2 regions of the Erwinia psychrophila genome follow, and region 1 is predicted to be linked to the other one. Evidence: riboswitches for the same ligand, from Rfam matches in the RefSeq annotation. Region 1 holds a riboswitch; the other holds the start of a gene.
The links. A riboswitch is a leader RNA that binds a small molecule or an ion and turns the genes downstream of it on or off. The one in region 1 is predicted to bind thiamine pyrophosphate.
Positions count from the first base shown of each region.

Region 1 (8,075 bases):
GAGTGCGCGATGATCACCGGATCTATGGGCATGCTGCCCTCCGCCAGCCTGAACGAGCAGGGTTTTGGCCTGTTCGAACCCGCCGGGGGCTCGGCGCCCGACATCGCCGGCAAAAACTGCGCTAACCCGATTGCCCAGATCCTGTCGCTGTCGCTGCTGATGCGCTACAGCCTCGACGCGCCCGAGGTGGCAGATGCGATTGATAATGCCGTCAGTCGTGCGCTGGCCGAAGGCTACCGTACCGCCGATCTGGCCGGTGAGGGCCAGGCCATCGGCACCGATGAGATGGGTTCCATCATTGCCCGATTTGTCAGCGAAGCCTGAAAATGAAAACGTTATACGAAAAGCTGTTTGATGCGCATGTCGTGCATGACGCGCCTGACGAAACGCCGCTGCTCTATATCGACCGTCATCTTGTGCATGAGGTGACCTCCGCACAGGCATTTGACGGCCTGCGCGCGCATGGCCGCCCGGTGCGCCAGCCGGCCAAAACTTTTGCCACCATGGATCATAACGTCTCCACCGAGACGCGGGATATCAACGCCAGCGGCGAGATGGCCCGCATACAGATGTCCATGCTGATTAAGAACTGCGGGGAGTTTGGCGTTCCTTTATATGACCTCAAGCATCCGTATCAGGGCATCGTGCACGTTATCGGTCCCGAACAGGGGATGTCCCTGCCCGGCATGACGATTGTTTGCGGGGACTCGCACACCTCCACGCACGGCGCATTAGGCGCGCTGGCGTTTGGCATCGGCACCTCGGAAGTTGAGCATGTGCTGGCGACGCAAACGCTGAAGCAGTCCCGCGCCAGAACCATGAAAGTTGAGGTAGTGGGAGAGACCGCGCCGGGGATCACCGCAAAAGATATCGCCCTCGCGGTCATCGGTAAAACCGGCAGCGGCGGCGGCAACGGCCATGTGGTGGAGTTCTGCGGCCCGGCCGTAGAGCAACTGAGCATGGAAGGACGCATGACGCTCTGCAACATGGCGATTGAACTGGGCGCGAAGGCGGGGCTGATCGCGCCGGATGAAACGACCTTCAGCTATCTGAAAGGCCGCCAGTTTGCGCCGAAAGGCGAGGCCTGGGAAAAGGCCGTGGCCTACTGGCGAACGCTGAAGAGCGATGCCGGCGTACAGTTCGATAAAGTTATCACGCTCGATGCGGCAGCGATTGCTCCACAGGTGACCTGGGGAACCAATCCCGGTCAGGTCATTGCCGTGGACGAATGCATTCCCGATCCGGCCTCGTTCAGCGATCCGGTTGAGCGCGCTTCGGCGGAAAAAGCGCTGGCTTATATGGATCTCAAGCCCGGCATCAGGCTGACCGAGGTGCGTATCGATAAAGTCTTTATCGGCTCCTGCACCAACTCCCGCATTGAAGATTTGCGGGCGGCGGCATCCGTGGTGAAGGGGCATAAGCTCGCCGCTGGCGTTCAGGGCTATGTCGTACCGGGTTCCGGTCCGGTGAAGGCGCAGGCGGAAGCCGAAGGGTTAGATAAAATCTTTCTGGAGGCGGGCTTTGAGTGGCGGCTTCCCGGCTGCTCCATGTGCCTGGCGATGAACAACGATCGCCTCAATCCGGGTGAACGCTGCGCGTCCACCAGCAACCGCAATTTTGAAGGCCGCCAGGGCCGTGGCGGACGCACGCATCTGCTCAGCCCGGCGATGGCAGCCGCGGCGGCGGTAGCCGGTCACTTTGCCGATATCCGCAAACTGAACTGAGGAGCAATAATGGCCAGGAAATTTACCCGTCATACCGGCATCGTGGTGCCGGTAGACACCGCTAACGTGGACACCGACGCCATCATTCCCAAGCAATTTTTGCAGATGGTGACGCGGACCGGTTTTGGCCGGAATCTGTTCTACGACTGGCGCTATACCGATGCCGAAGGCCAGATTCCCAATCCCGATTTCGTGCTCAATAAGCCTGAGTTCAGCGGCGCCACTGTCATGCTGACGCGGGAAAACTTTGGCTGCGGCTCTTCACGTGAACACGCGCCCTGGGCGCTGACCGACTATGGCATTCAGGTGATTATCGGTAGCGGCTTCGCGGATATTTTTGCCAATAACTCGTTCAATAACCAGCTGCTGCTGGTGACGCTGGATGAGGATGTGGTGGAAACGCTTTTTCAGCAGGTTGCCGCGCAGCCGGGCATTTCTTTTACGGTGGATCTGGAGGCTCAGGAGATCGCTGCGGGGGATAAACGTTACGCCTTCAGCATCGATCCCTTCCGGCGTCACTGCCTGATTAACGGGCTGGACAGTATCGGCCTGACGCTTCAGCACGACGCGGAAATCGCCGCGTACGAGCAGAAGCAGCCCGCTTTCCTGCGTTAACCCTTTGCCAGACTTTCCCCCAGGGAAGTCTGGCACGTCACGCTATCAGACATCTTTTACCTTCGCCGACATGGCCAGTGACGCGATTGCGAGCAGCAGCGCCGCCCAGTAGACCGAATAGTGCCCGAAGGTTTCAGCCAGCGCCCCCTGAAGAATACCGGCAAGGATCACCCCAGTGGAAATACTGTTAGTAAACAGCGTAGTCGCCGCACCGGGCCGGCCGGGCATCAGATCCTGAAAGTAGAGCATGCCAATGCCGGCGACGATGCCGATAAAGACCGCATTGAAAATTTGCAGCGCCATCAGCGCGATACGTGACTGAAACAGCACCAGCCCCAGGTAAAACAGCACGCCCGCCGCCACGGCAAAAAGCATCATTTTGCGCTTGCCGACGCGTTTAACCAGATGCCCGGCCAGCAGCATCGCCGGGATCTCCAGCCCCGCTGCCACGCCCATCAGCAAACCCGCAAGGCGGTCCGGCAGCCCGAGGACGCTGGTGATATAGAGCGGCATATCAATGATATACATGGTATTGCAGGTCCACATCAGCAGCGAGGCGATAAACAGCAGCCGCACATCTTTATTCTTCCAGGCGCTGATTTGCGCGCTCAGTACTTCCGGCGACTGCTCCACGCGGGCCACGGAGGGCAGCGCAAACCAGATCAGCGCAAAGCAGACGACAAAAAGCCCCGCGGCGATCGCGAACATGGTGGTAAAGCCGTAGTTTAGCGCCAGCGCGAACGACAGCGGTGGGCCAATCACCCAGGCCAGCGAAAGCTGCGCACGCATCACGGAGCTGAACATCACCACTTCCCGCGCCGAACTGTCCGCGTATTCGCGCGCCAGCGCAAAGATCTGCGGCATCGACACGCTGGCAAGGGCGGAGAGCAGCACGCCAAAAGTAATCAGCGTCAGATAGTCACGGTTAAAGGCAAACAGCAGCGCGTTACCTGTCGCCATCACGCAGCAAAAGAGGATCAGCATGCGGCGATCGCCGCGATTATCCGAGCGCTTCGCCAGCAGAATACTGACGGCAATCCCGGCTATCGCATTGACGGTATAGAACAGTCCGACCCAGAACGGTCGTACCGCCACTTCACGGGTCAGAAAGAGACTGAGGGTGGGCGCCTGGAGCGCACCCGCCACGCCAATCATAAAAGAGACGGCCATAAAGGCCAGGTAAACGGGATTAATACGGCGACGCGGTCGGAGCATATTCATACCTGGTCCTTCAATGGCAAAAGCCGCCCGGCGCGGACGACAAACAGGAAGCATAGAAGAAAAAAAGCCTGACGAAAAAAGCCAGCGAACATAATGCCCGCTGGCTGGTGAAGATGCACCATACTCAGATTCAAATAATGCCAGAGCGCCATTCAGAGAATGCCTCCCGCTCTTTCATCGGAGCCATTATCGCCCTAATATAAGGCAGGAAAAACAGACCGCTTTTTACAAAAGGTTCCCCTTTTATGTCCTCTTCCCGCTTACAGCAGCAGTTTATCCGCCTCTGGCAGAGCTGCAACGGTCAGTCAAAGGAAACCACGCTTGGCGAGCTGGCCGTTCAGCTCAGCTGTTCCCGCCGCCATATGCGTAACCTGCTTAACGCCATGCAGGCGGAAGGCTGGCTGGAGTGGCAGGCAGAGGCGGGACGGGGGAAGCGCTCGGCGCTGCGCTTCCTTTATACCGGGCTGGCGCTTCAGCAGCAGCGGGCGGAGGAGCTGCTGGAGCAGGATCGCATCGATCAGCTGGTGCAGCTTGTCGGGGATAAGCATACCGTACGGCAGATGCTGGTCTCTCACCTGGGCCGCAGCTTCCGGCAGGGCAAGCATATTCTTCGCGTGCTCTATTACCGGTCGCTGCTCAATTTACTGCCCGGCACCCCGCTCAGGCGATCGGAAACCCACCTTGCCCGGCAGATTTTCAGCGGTCTGACGCATATAAATGAGGAAAACGGGGAAATCGAGCCCGATATCGCCCACCACTGGCAGCAGGTATCGCCCCTGCACTGGCGTTTTTATCTCCGGCCCGCCATTCATTTCCACCACGGCCGGGAGCTGGAGATGGCGGATGTGATTGGTTCGCTCAACCGACTGAAATCACAGCCGCTTTTTTCACATTTTGATCGCATCGACTCGCCAACCCCGTGGACGCTGGATATTTACCTGCATCAGCCGGATAGCTGGCTACCCTGGCTGCTGGGCAGCATCAGTACTATGATCCTGCCCGACGAATGGCACACCCTGCCCGACTTTGCCCGTCAGCCGATCGGCACCGGCCCGTACGCCGTGGTGCGTAACCAGCAAACGCAGCTGCGTATCGCCGCCTTTGATGATTACTTCGGCTACCGGGCGCTGATTGATGAAGTGAATATCTGGGTGTTGCCGGAAATCAGCGATGAGCTGGTCTATTCGGGCGTAAAGCTGGAAGGTGCCAGCGTGGACGAAAAATCGGAAGAGAGCCGCCTCGAAGAAGGCTGTTACTTTTTGCTGTTCGATCAGCGTTCGCCGCTGGGGCAGAACGAGCAGGTGCGGCGCTGGATCAGCATGATCTTCAATCCTGTCGCGCTGCTGAACCATTCCGGCATCGGCTATCAGCGCTACTGGTTCCCCGCCTACGGCCTGCTGCCCCGCTGGCATCACCGGCGCGATATGGCGGTGACGGAAAAGCCTCCTGAACTGACCTCAATTACGCTGACCTGGTACAACGACCATATTGAACATCAAGCGATCGCTAACGCGCTGGCGCCGCTGCTGGCGGCACACGGTGTCAGCCTGGTAACGCGCCAGGTCGACTATGCCACCTGGCACCGGGGCGACGCGGAAAGCGATATCTGGCTCGGCAGCGCCAACTTCACCCTGCCGCTGGAGTTCTCGCTCTTTTCCCTGCTGTATGAGATCCCGCTGCTGCATCACTGCGTGCCGATTGACTGGCAGCGGGATGCCCAACGCTGGCGCGAACAGAAGCTTTCGCTGGCCGACTGGAGCCGCCAGCTCGTCAATACCTGGAGCCTGCACCCGTTATTCCATCACTGGCTACTCCTTGAAGGCGAGCGCAGTATGCGCGGCGTCAGGATGAACACCCTCGGCTGGTTCGATTTCAAGTCCGCCTGGTTCGCACCGCCTGAATCATGACGCTTTCGCTACCGCCCGGAAATCATTAGAATAGCGCCTTCTCAACGGGGTGCGCGCAGGTGCTTTAAGCCTGCACGCTGAGACAGACCCGTCGAACCTGATCCGGATAATGCCGGCGTAGGGATTTGAGACGCTGTTACCTGCTCAGATCCTTTGCGGCCTCGCTTAACTTAAGGAACGCAAAGTGTTAAAGAAACTTCTTCCCCTGCTGATGCTTACCGCTCTTCCCGTCTTTGCCGCCAAACCAACGCTGGTGGTCTACACCTATGACTCTTTCTCCGCAGACTGGGGCCCAGGCCCGGCGGTTAAAAAAGCGTTTGAAGCCGATTGCCACTGTGAACTCAAATATGTGTCGCTGGAAGATGGTGTTTCGCTGCTGAACCGGCTGCGTATGGAAGGAAAAAACAGCAAAGCGGATGTGGTGCTTGGGCTGGATAACAACCTGCTGGTAGCCGCGGAAAAAACCGGCCTGTTTGCACCAGCTAAGGTGGATACCAGCCAGACCACCGTCCCTGGCGGCTGGCACAACCAGACCTTTGTGCCTTTTGACTACGGCTGGTTTGCCTTCGTCTACGATAAAACCAAACTCAAAAACCCGCCGCAGAGCCTGAAAGAACTGGTAGAGAGCGAGCAGCCGCTGAGGGTGATCTATGAAGATCCCCGCACCAGCACGCCTGGGCTGGGGCTGCTGCTGTGGATGCAGAAAGTCTACGGCGATGATGCGCCTGCGGCCTGGCAGAAGCTGGCGAAGAAAACCGTTACCGTCACCAAAGGGTGGAGCGAAGCCTATGGCCTGTTCCTGAAAGGAGAAGGCGATATGGTGCTGAGCTACACCACCTCCCCCGCCTATCACCTGATTGAAGAGAAAAAAACGCAGTACGCCGCCGCAAACTTCAGTGAAGGTCACTACCTTCAGGTGGAAGTGGCCGGCATGCTGAAATCAAGCGGGCAGCCTGCGCTGGCGCAACAGTTTTTGACCTTTATGCTGGATAACGGCTTTCAGAAAACCATTCCCACCGGCAACTGGATGTATCCGGCGATCAAATCGGATTTACCGGCAGGTTTTGATAAGCTGCCCCTTCCTGCCACCACGCTACAGTTCACCCCTGAGGAAGTGGCCGATAAGCGCAGCCAGTGGATAGCCGCATGGCAACGCGCCGTCAGCCGCTGATCGCAGGCTGGCTGCTGCCCGGCGCGCTGGCGGCGACGCTGCTGGTCGCCGTGGCGCTGCTGGCCTTTACCGCGCTGTGGCGAAACGCCCCCGCCATCGCCTGGCGCGATCTCTGGCAGGATGACTACCTGTGGCACGTACTGCGCTTCTCTTTCTGGCAGGCGTTCCTTTCCGCCGCGCTCTCCGTTCTTCCGGCCATTCCGCTGGCGCGGGCGCTCTACCGCCGCCGGTTCCCGGGCCGGGAAACGCTGCTTCGCCTCTGTGCGATGACGCTGGTGCTGCCGGTGCTGGTGGCGGTGTTTGGCATCCTCAGCGTCTACGGACGTACCGGCTGGCTGGCTCAGCTCAGCGCACTGCTGGGGATTGACTACACTTTCTCGCCTTATGGCCTGCAGGGCATTCTGCTGGCGCACGTTTTCTTCAATCTTCCTCTGGCGGCGCGCTTACTGCTGCAGACGCTTGAGCAGATCCCCGGCGAACAGCGTCAGCTTGCCGCTCAGCTCGGCCTGCGCGGCTGGGATCATTTCCGGATAGTGGAGTGGCCCTGGCTCCGGCGGCAGATCCTGCCTGCTGGCGCGCTCATTTTTATGCTCTGCTTCGCCAGCTTCGCTACCGTGCTGTCACTCGGCGGCGGCCCGCAGGCGACCACCATTGAACTCGCCATTTTCCAGGCGCTGAGCTTCGACTACGATCCCGGCCGGGCCGCCCTGCTGGCGATGGTCCAGATGGTCTGCTGCCTCGGTCTGGTCATGCTCAGCCAGCGGCTCAGCAAAGCTATTCCTTCCGGCGTCGCCAGTATTGGCGGCTGGCGTAACCCGGAAGAGAGCCTGACGGCGAGGATTACGGACGTCCTGCTGATTACGCTGGCCCTGCTGCTGCTGCTGCCGCCGCTGCTGGCGGTCATGGTGGATGGCGTCAATGGCGGGATGATCGCGGTCCTGCAGGAACCGGCGCTCTGGCAGGCTACCCTCACCTCGCTGCGCATTGCGCTTGGTGCCGGCCTGCTGAGCGTGCTGCTGACCATGATGCTGCTCTGGAGCAGCCGCGAGCTTCGCCTGCGCCAGCGGGCTTTGCAGGGCCAGCTGCTGGAGCTGAGCGGAATGCTTATCCTTGCCATGCCGGGCATTGTGCTGGCGACGGGCTTCTTTATGCTGCTCAACGAAACCGTTGGTCTGCCGCAGCAGGCTGACGGCATTGTCATCTTCACTAATGCGCTGATGGCGATCCCCTATGCCATGAAGGTGCTGGAAAATCCGCTGCGCGATATCGCTGAACGCTATAACCGCCTCTGCCTGTCGCTGGATATCCGGGGCTGGCAGCGGCTCAGGCTGATTGAGCTGAAAGCGCTGAAGCGCCCGATCGCCCAGGCGCTGGCCTTTGCCAGCGTGTTATCAATCGGCGATTTTGGCGTGGTTGCGCTCTTCGGCAACGAGGATT
Region 1 covers NZ_JBCHVB010000002.1:279,516-287,590, reverse strand. Annotated here, with positions in the region: gene leuB (3-isopropylmalate dehydrogenase) at 1-324, shown strand, start outside; gene leuC (3-isopropylmalate dehydratase large subunit) at 327-1,724, shown strand; gene leuD (3-isopropylmalate dehydratase small subunit) at 1,734-2,339, shown strand; gene AAH446_RS07360 (MFS transporter) at 2,385-3,560, opposite strand; gene sgrR (HTH-type transcriptional regulator SgrR) at 3,806-5,467, shown strand; TPP riboswitch at 5,503-5,609, shown strand; gene thiB (thiamine ABC transporter substrate binding subunit) at 5,652-6,638, shown strand; gene thiP (thiamine/thiamine pyrophosphate ABC transporter permease ThiP) at 6,614-8,075, shown strand, end outside.

Region 2 (8,075 bases), on a different contig from region 1:
ATGCCATCCTTCAGCCATTCGCTGTGATGTTTCACCACAAAGCGCTGCACCTGATACTGAATATGCGGCTGCGTGTTATGCAGTTCTCCAAGTTTTTTTTCATTTACAAACCAAGAGATTATTTGCAGAAAAGAAAGGATCTCAAGAAGATCCTTTTAAAACTGCCAACTATCGCTATATGTCATTAGAAAATGCATCTAACCACAACCAAGAGCTGAGTCCTTATCACAGGCCAATTTTTCCGACAAATCATTAAGGAGGTCGATGCCAACGGACTTACAATTGTAAATAGATTCCTTTTTTCTATTCAGATTCGTAACACTAACCCCACGGTTTTCACTCTCATATTCATAATTACTAAATATAGTGTATTTATACCCTGCATTCATAAATGACACATTGAAGTAGTCTGTTTGAAATCGCGAGTAATGATTGTATTTAAACCCTGAAAAACCATCCCCTTTTGACTCATATTTAAACTCAACTTTTTGATCTTTCGTTAAGGTGTAACGTAGTACACCTTTGTTTTCGTCCAGTTTAATTATTCCTTTTGCAGTATTGCACAAAAAATATTCATCACTCGCAAACGATGAACCGCACAAAAATATTACAATTAACAACAAGAGATTATAATGACGCATTGTAATTTTTCTCCATTTTTAAATCATACCCCTTCTGCTTTGGACCGTTATATCTTTTTGCGAATGAGAGCCAGTCTTTAGCACGAATGGAACGCAATAAAACACTATCAGCCTCAATAAAATTGACGAATGCTTTTAACTGATTTTTCTCTGACTTACTTAATGCAAAAGCGAAATTCTCAGGGCTGGAGTAGCCTGCTGCGATATAGTTTGATGCTAAAATCTGGAACTTACCCCAAGAAGTTGATTTTAAAGCGGCTGTTTTGTCTAAGGCATACGCTTTGACGAGTTTTGCATACTGCACTGATATTGTACCATATCCACCTGCACCAGGGTTTGATATATCTTCGAATTGATCATACCTTCCATTCGTATATTTATGAAAGTGGTGCCTTTCAAATAAAATTGCAGGAACGTAATCATCATTATCTTTAAATTTAAAATAAGAGCCATAAGACCCTGTTTCTGTTTTTGCCACAGCTTTAATTGCTGCAACTTCGCATGCTAATTCTTTTGCAGCCTCTTCATAATCAGTATCATCAATTTTCTCTCCATTATAGAAATTGATAAACTCCAAAGGAGTTAATTCTCCATTAACAGGAGTTTTGGGGAACTCTTGAGACCTAATAGCATCAAGAAACACAATAGGATGCATATGCCACAGCGCTTCGCTGCTGCGGATCTCCGGCACATCCTTCATCCACACCAGTTTATTAATGAAATCGCGGTTATACAGCGCCATGTCCGGGTATTTCTTCGCCTGTTCATCCAGCGCGGCCTGCCACAGTGCTGACATGCCATCCTTCAGCCATTCGCTGTGATGTTTCACCACAAAGCGCTGTACCTGATACTGGATATGCGGCTGCGTGTTATGCAGAAATCGCCACAGCTCGCCGGCATCAATCACACCATCCTGGTTCAGATCCATCTGTTTCAGTAGCTTCTGGTATTGCCCGGTGTAACTCGAGGAATACATATCCCGCGTTTCACTCCGGGCCAGCGCTTCCAGCTGCCCGTACACCTGGCGCAGCCAGCCCTCTTTCGGCGTCTGGAAAATGCTTTGCGGCGCGTCCTCCTGCTCCAGTGGCATAAACCCCCGTTTTTCGAGGTCGAACTGGTTCGCTCTCTCCACATCCGCCGCCGCCATCCATGCCAGCTCGCCGGGAATGTAATACCAGCTCTTCCCGTCAGCGTCCAGCCGGCGACACTCGCTCTCCGGGGTGCATCGCTCTGCAGTTGTGGGGGAAGGATCTCCCCCCACGCCGGCCACCACAAACGAATTATCCTGCTCCCGGTGCATCCAGCGGGTTTTATCCGCCAGCGTGTGCAGCTCTGCCGCGCCGGTCGTTACCCCGGTCTTGTTCGCCAGAAAATCCTTCATCCGGGTATCCTGGCTGAATACTTCCAGATGGCAGAAGTGCTGTGGCCCGCCGGACGGACGTTCGTTCAGACTCAGGTGACCGATAATCTCCCCGGCCTTCACCGCCGGCGCATTCTCGCCGGAAACCGTCACCACCTGATTAAACACCCCGTGCTGACGGGCTGCCTGCATCCACGCCGGCAGCGCATCGCCCTGCCGCTTCACAAACTTATCCAGCCCGGAGATCCAGCCGGACTCACCGGCGGATAATCCGCTTTTCGTGCCTTCCGGTACCGACACCACGGACATGAAGATAAACGGGGCCGGCCTGCCGTTCAGCAGAAATGAAGCCTCCTGCTTAATCTCCACCACAGTACCGCGCGGCAGTGTGGTCTGCGTATCCTGCGGCACCTCATAGTGACGCAGCGCATCACGGGGGACGTTGACCCCTTCCCTCAGCCCACTGCGTATCCAGCCGGGAGAGGTGTTGTCCTGGCGAATTTTCAGCGCACTGGCGGTCACTGTCGCGATTCGTGTGTCTGTAATGCCATATTCAGAAAGCGGAGCTATCTGCATCCACAGTGTATAGAAGTCCAGTGAGTTATCGGGTTTGTCTTTATCCGGGGTACAGATTGATTTGATGAGAACAAAAGTGGAGCTGAATTTTAGCATCTTCTTTTTGAACGGGGCGGTCTGGTAATCATCATTTAATCGCCAGGCGACCACCTGACCATCAGTCATGCATTTCAGACCGTGGCTGTCGGGTTTAAATACAGCATTACCCGCAAAACTATCATAAAGATGGATGCCACCATGCCAATGCTCCGCCTTTTTCATCAACCAGTGAGTATCTCCCTCACTGCCCTGTATTGCTTCCATGAACTCCGTTGCCGAACGGTAGCCATCAACTGGCAGTACCATTTTCATCTTGTTCTCCCTGAACTTATGGTGGTTATTTGTTCATCATACACTGCTTAAGACATAACCCAAACTTCCATAAGTGGATAAATTTGCTACTGAATAAAGCAGTAGTAAATGGAAATATACTAAATAGCTGTTCCTAATACCGCTACACTTATTGGCTGCCCGTATTTCCCTCCAGGGAATGAGCTTACCGTTTTCATAAAGTGATGAACCTTCTGTAGCAGCAGCCACATTGAGCGACACTGATGGTTTCGGGTTATTGTGTTATGCAGCGCCTGCCACAACCGTTCAACATGGTTGACACATGGTGAGTAAACCGATTGATAAATTACCCGGAAATTCGGATCCTGCTTCAGCCAGTGCAGCGTCTGCTGACTTTTATGGATGATGTAGTTATCCACCATCAGCGTGACAGTTTTTGCCCGACGATATGTGGCTTTAAGGTGTTTCAGCAGGCTGATGAACAGGACTGAACCTCTGCTGCTCCCGCCTGTATAACTGACCCGACCGGTACCGCTGTGCAGAGAATCTGCAAGATAATATTTTTCATGCTGCCCCGGTGTGACAACGCTTTTTTGCTAGCCGCGTAATTGCCAGTCTGCACCGGTTTTTGGGTTGAGATGGATATCCACCTCATCCTCGTAAAATACGGGATGTTCAGCGCTACATCCGGCGAGCACTTTTGCAATAGCGGCCATTTTTCTTCTTTATGTGGGTCGCGAATACGCAACGTAGGGGCAGCCCTTCGCCAGACCAGCAGCGGGAAGCCAGCGACTTACCGTTGAAGCATGTAAGCGACAGCCAGTTATCTCTTTGATTTTAAGGCTAACAGTTTAGTACTCCAGCGAGAGCGCTGATAACCAAAATCGCCGGAAGAATACTTTATAAGTTCACGTACAGTACGCAGATATGCCCGAAGGGCCACGACGGGAATGTCCGGTGGGCAATGATTTCAGACCTTCGACACCCGTAAGCGTAAACCAGTTAATCCAGCGCCCAATGGATGAACGGGCGCAGCAGAGCGTTCTGGCGACATCGCTGACACGGTCACCTCGGTGCAGCATCAGCATGGCGGTCAGCCTGCGGGTATGGTTCTTGTCACGTGTTTGATGGATCGCTTTCTGCATCAGACGTCGTTCGTCGCGGTGAATTGGTGCTATGATCGGCATCGCTCAGTCCGGTTGGTGGTTTGGGATGTTTGGCGATTGATCCACAGTAACACCGGAAGATTAATCGATTATGTAGACTTCCAGATTAAAGCCTCACAAGCCAGCTTCCTGCAATCGCTCACGCTTTCTATGAGAAGTGGTCAAAGCATTACGGGCGGGCGGTATAACAAAGGGGCACTAAGCCTTTTTTTCGTGTGTGGGATGAGGTTTAAAAAGGGGTCATGCGCATTTTCAAGGTGAAGAAGCGATCCCTTGGGAGGGCAGGCTTGCACCAGCAAGCCACTTCCCCTAAGCTGGAAAAAAGTAAGCTAATTTGTACTAAATGACTCGGGGTGCCCTTCTTTGTGAAGGCTGAGAAATACCCGTTGAACCTGAACTGGATAATGCCAGCGGAGGGAAGTCAGATGCCTGACCGCATCGCCTTCTTGATCGCCGGTTGGGAGCTTTACCATGATCCAACCTCACTGCTTTACCACTGACAATGCCGCCGCCTCACTGGCCCTTTTTCATCAAAATCCTTCGCTCGTACACTGCCTGACCAATGACGTTGTGCAAACTTTTACCGCCAATGTGCTGCTGGCGCTCGGCGCCTCGCCTGCCATGGTTATCGAGCCTCAGGAAGCAGAACAGTTTGCCGCGCTGGCCGATGCGGTACTGATTAACGTCGGTACGCTGACGCAGTCACGCAGCGAAGCGATGCTGGCGGCGGTGCTGGCTGCCGTCAAGGCGGACAAACCCTGGACGCTCGACCCCGTCGCGGTAGGCGCGCTGAGCTTTCGCAGCGAGTTTTGCCAGCGGCTGCTGGCGCACCGGCCTGCGGCTATCCGCGGCAACGCCTCTGAAATTCTGGCGCTGGCGCGTCAGGCCGTCTCCGGACGCGGCGTGGACAGCCTGCACGCATCCAGCGCTGCCCTGGAAGCCGCTCACCAGCTGGCGCTCGACTGTGGTGCCATCGTCGCCGTGACCGGCGAGGAGGATTTTATCGCCGATGGTCAGCGCTGCCTGCGGGTGCCGGGCGGATCGCCGCTGATGACGCGCGTTGTCGGCACGGGCTGCGCGCTGTCGGCGGTGGTGGCCGCGTTCACCGCGCTGCCGGGCGATCGGCTCAGTCACGTCGCCAGCGCCTGCCGGGTGATGAGCCTGGCGGGAGAGCGGGCTGCCACGGCGGGCGGACCGGGCAGCTTTGTTGCCGCCTTTCTGGATACGCTCTACAGCCTGAAGGGGGAGACGCTGCAATGAAACGCATTAACGCACTGACCATTGCCGGTACCGATCCCAGCGGCGGCGCGGGCATCCAGGCCGATCTGAAAACCTTCTCCGCCCTTGGTGCTTACGGCACCAGCGTGATTACCGCGCTGGTCGCGCAAAACACCTGCGGCGTACAGTCGCTGTATCGCATTGAGCCTGAGTTCGTCGCGGCGCAGCTGGCCTCGGTGCTGAGCGATGTACGCATCGACAGTGTCAAAATCGGCATGCTGGCGGAGAGCGATATTATCGAGGCGGTGGCGGAAGGACTACAGGCCGCACCGGTGCCCTGGATCGTGCTGGATACGGTGATGCTGGCGAAAAGTGGCGATGCCCTGCTCACGCCCGGCGCGGTGGCGACGCTGCGCCAGCGGCTGCTGCCAAAAGTGTCGCTGATCACCCCGAACCTGCCCGAAGCCGCAGCGTTGCTGGAATGCCCGGTCGCCACCAGTGAGCAGGAGATGCGGCAGCAGGGCAGAGCGCTGCTGGCGTCAGGCTGCCAGGCGGTCCTGATGAAAGGCGGCCATCTCAGCGATACGGAAAGCCCCGACTGGCTGATTACCCGCGACGGTGAACGGCGTTTCTCCGCGCCGCGCGTGCTAACCCGGCACACTCACGGCACCGGCTGTACGCTCTCCGCGGCGCTGGCCGCGCTCCGGCCCCGGCATGAAAGCTGGGAGAACACGCTGCATGAAGCTAAAGGCTGGTTACAGGGCGCGCTTGAACATGCCGGTACGCTGGAGGTGGGTAAGGGCAACGGTCCGGTGCATCATTTCTGGCGCTGGTGGTAGCGGGCGGGCTTTTAGTGGTTTCTCAGTAAAAAGTCGCGTCAGTTGAAGTGAGTAAGGGTGCGCTGAGCGTCAGAGCTGCTGGGGGCCGGGAGCGATCTCATTGCCCGGTAATTTTACCAGTTTGTCATGCGGGAAGCGTATTCCGGGCGCCTTGCAGCACAAACCCGCAGGCCCTGTGCCTGCGGGTTCGCGCTTATCGACACATCAGGTTTGCTCAAACCATTCGCTGTTCTGTTCGGCAATCGGCGTGATCGAAAAGATCATCTCCTGAAGATGGTGACGCAGTGCGCGTTCAGCGCCGGCGACATCCTTCGCCACCAGCGCTTCATAAATCTCATAATGCTGCTCGATAAGAATATCCGGCGGGGAAACTTTACTCAGGGTCAGAAAACGCACCCGATCCATCGCGGCTTTGATGTTTTCAATGGTTTGCCAGGCAAGTTCGCACTGAATGCTCTGGGCGATGATCAGATGGAATTCATCATCCAGCAGCAGAAAGGCGTGACTGTCATGGCGTGCCGCGGCCATTTTCTGTAGCTGGAGATTATGTTCCAGTCGCGCCAGGGAAGCCGCAGAGGCTTCCGTGGCCGCCCGGCGTACCACCGCCACCTCTACCGCCTCGCGGATAAAACGACCGTCGGCGACGCGCTGCGCGGAAATTTTTCGCACAAAGGTGCCGCGCTGGGGAAGCACCTGCACCAGACCCGCCTCGGCCAGCTTGATAAAGGCCTCACGCACCGGCTGGCGCGAAACGTTGAAGCGGGCTGAGACCTCTTTTTCGGAGAGCAGGGAGCCCGGCGGAATGGCGCAGGTCACAATATCCTGGCGTAAAAAGCGATAGATCTGCTGATTAACGGGTTCACTGGCGGTAATGGTGTAAGCAATAGACATTCGGCACGATTCGTTATGGGTAAGGCGTCAGTGAAGCTGGCGCAGGAACATCCAGTCTAATCAGCCTGATGCACCAGCGCCAGCCCTTTCGCCGTGAAACAATCAGTCAGCCGTAACGACCTGCCTGACCGCTTCTTTTGCTCCCAGCTTAAGCAGGAGCTGATAGGCGTGGATCACCTTTTCGCGGAACAGCGTACTGTCCGGCAGATCGTCACCGAATACCGACTTCAGCGAAAGAAGCGCGGTGACGCGCGCTTCGCCTTCCTGGCTTGACGCTACAAGGCGCGCAAGCTCTTCATGCATAGGATCGTTAATCTCAATCGGCTGGCCCTTTTCGTCAACGCCGCCAACATAGCGGATCCAGCCCGCCACGCCCAGCGCCAGCAGATCGAAACGGCTGCCGTTATTCAGGTGCCAGCGAATGCTGTCCAGCCAGCGCTGCGGCAGCTTCTGCGTACCGTCGGTGGCGATCTGATAAGTGCGGTGACGGATAGCCCGGTTCTGGTAGCGGGCGATCAGCGAATCCGCATAGGCGACCAGATCCACATTTTCGGTGCGTAACGTCGGCGCCTGCTCGTCTAACATCAGCTTTCTTGCCGCCTGTAAAAAGGCCGCATCTTCCATGCAGTCACTGATGTGCTCATAGCCGGCCAGGTAGCCGAGATAGGCCAGCAGCGAGTGGCTGCCGTTAAGCATACGCAGCTTCATCTCTTCAAAAGGCAGCACGTCAGCAACCAGCTCGGCGCCCGCTTTCTCCCACTCGGGACGACCGCTGACGAAGTTATCTTCAATCACCCACTGGAAGAACGGCTCGCACTCAACGCCGACCGGATCGGCACAGCCCAGCGTCTCCTTCAGGGCGTTGAACGCCTCTGCGGTCATGGCGGGAACGATGCGGTCTACCATCGTTGAAGGGAAGGTAATGTTGGCGCGGATATAGTCTGCCAGTGCCGGATCGAGACGCTCAGCGAGCTGGGTCACCACGTTGCGGGTGACGTGGCCGTTTTCCGGCATATTGTCGCAGGACATCACGCTGAAAGCCGCTAAACCGGCA
Region 2 covers NZ_JBCHVB010000003.1:242,892-250,966, forward strand. Annotated here, with positions in the region: gene AAH446_RS09990 (hypothetical protein) at 1-38, opposite strand, end outside; gene AAH446_RS09995 (hypothetical protein) at 198-641, opposite strand; gene AAH446_RS10000 (N-acetylmuramidase domain-containing protein) at 628-2,928, opposite strand; partial or broken gene AAH446_RS10005 (IS630 family transposase) at 3,048-4,094, opposite strand; TPP riboswitch at 4,413-4,509, shown strand; gene thiM (hydroxyethylthiazole kinase) at 4,545-5,333, shown strand; gene thiD (bifunctional hydroxymethylpyrimidine kinase/phosphomethylpyrimidine kinase) at 5,330-6,130, shown strand; gene AAH446_RS10020 (GntR family transcriptional regulator) at 6,335-7,021, opposite strand; gene AAH446_RS10025 (mannitol dehydrogenase family protein) at 7,124-8,075, opposite strand, start outside.
Region 2: linked by a shared signal. The riboswitch ahead of thiM (hydroxyethylthiazole kinase) and the one ahead of thiB (thiamine ABC transporter substrate binding subunit) in region 1 are both predicted to bind thiamine pyrophosphate.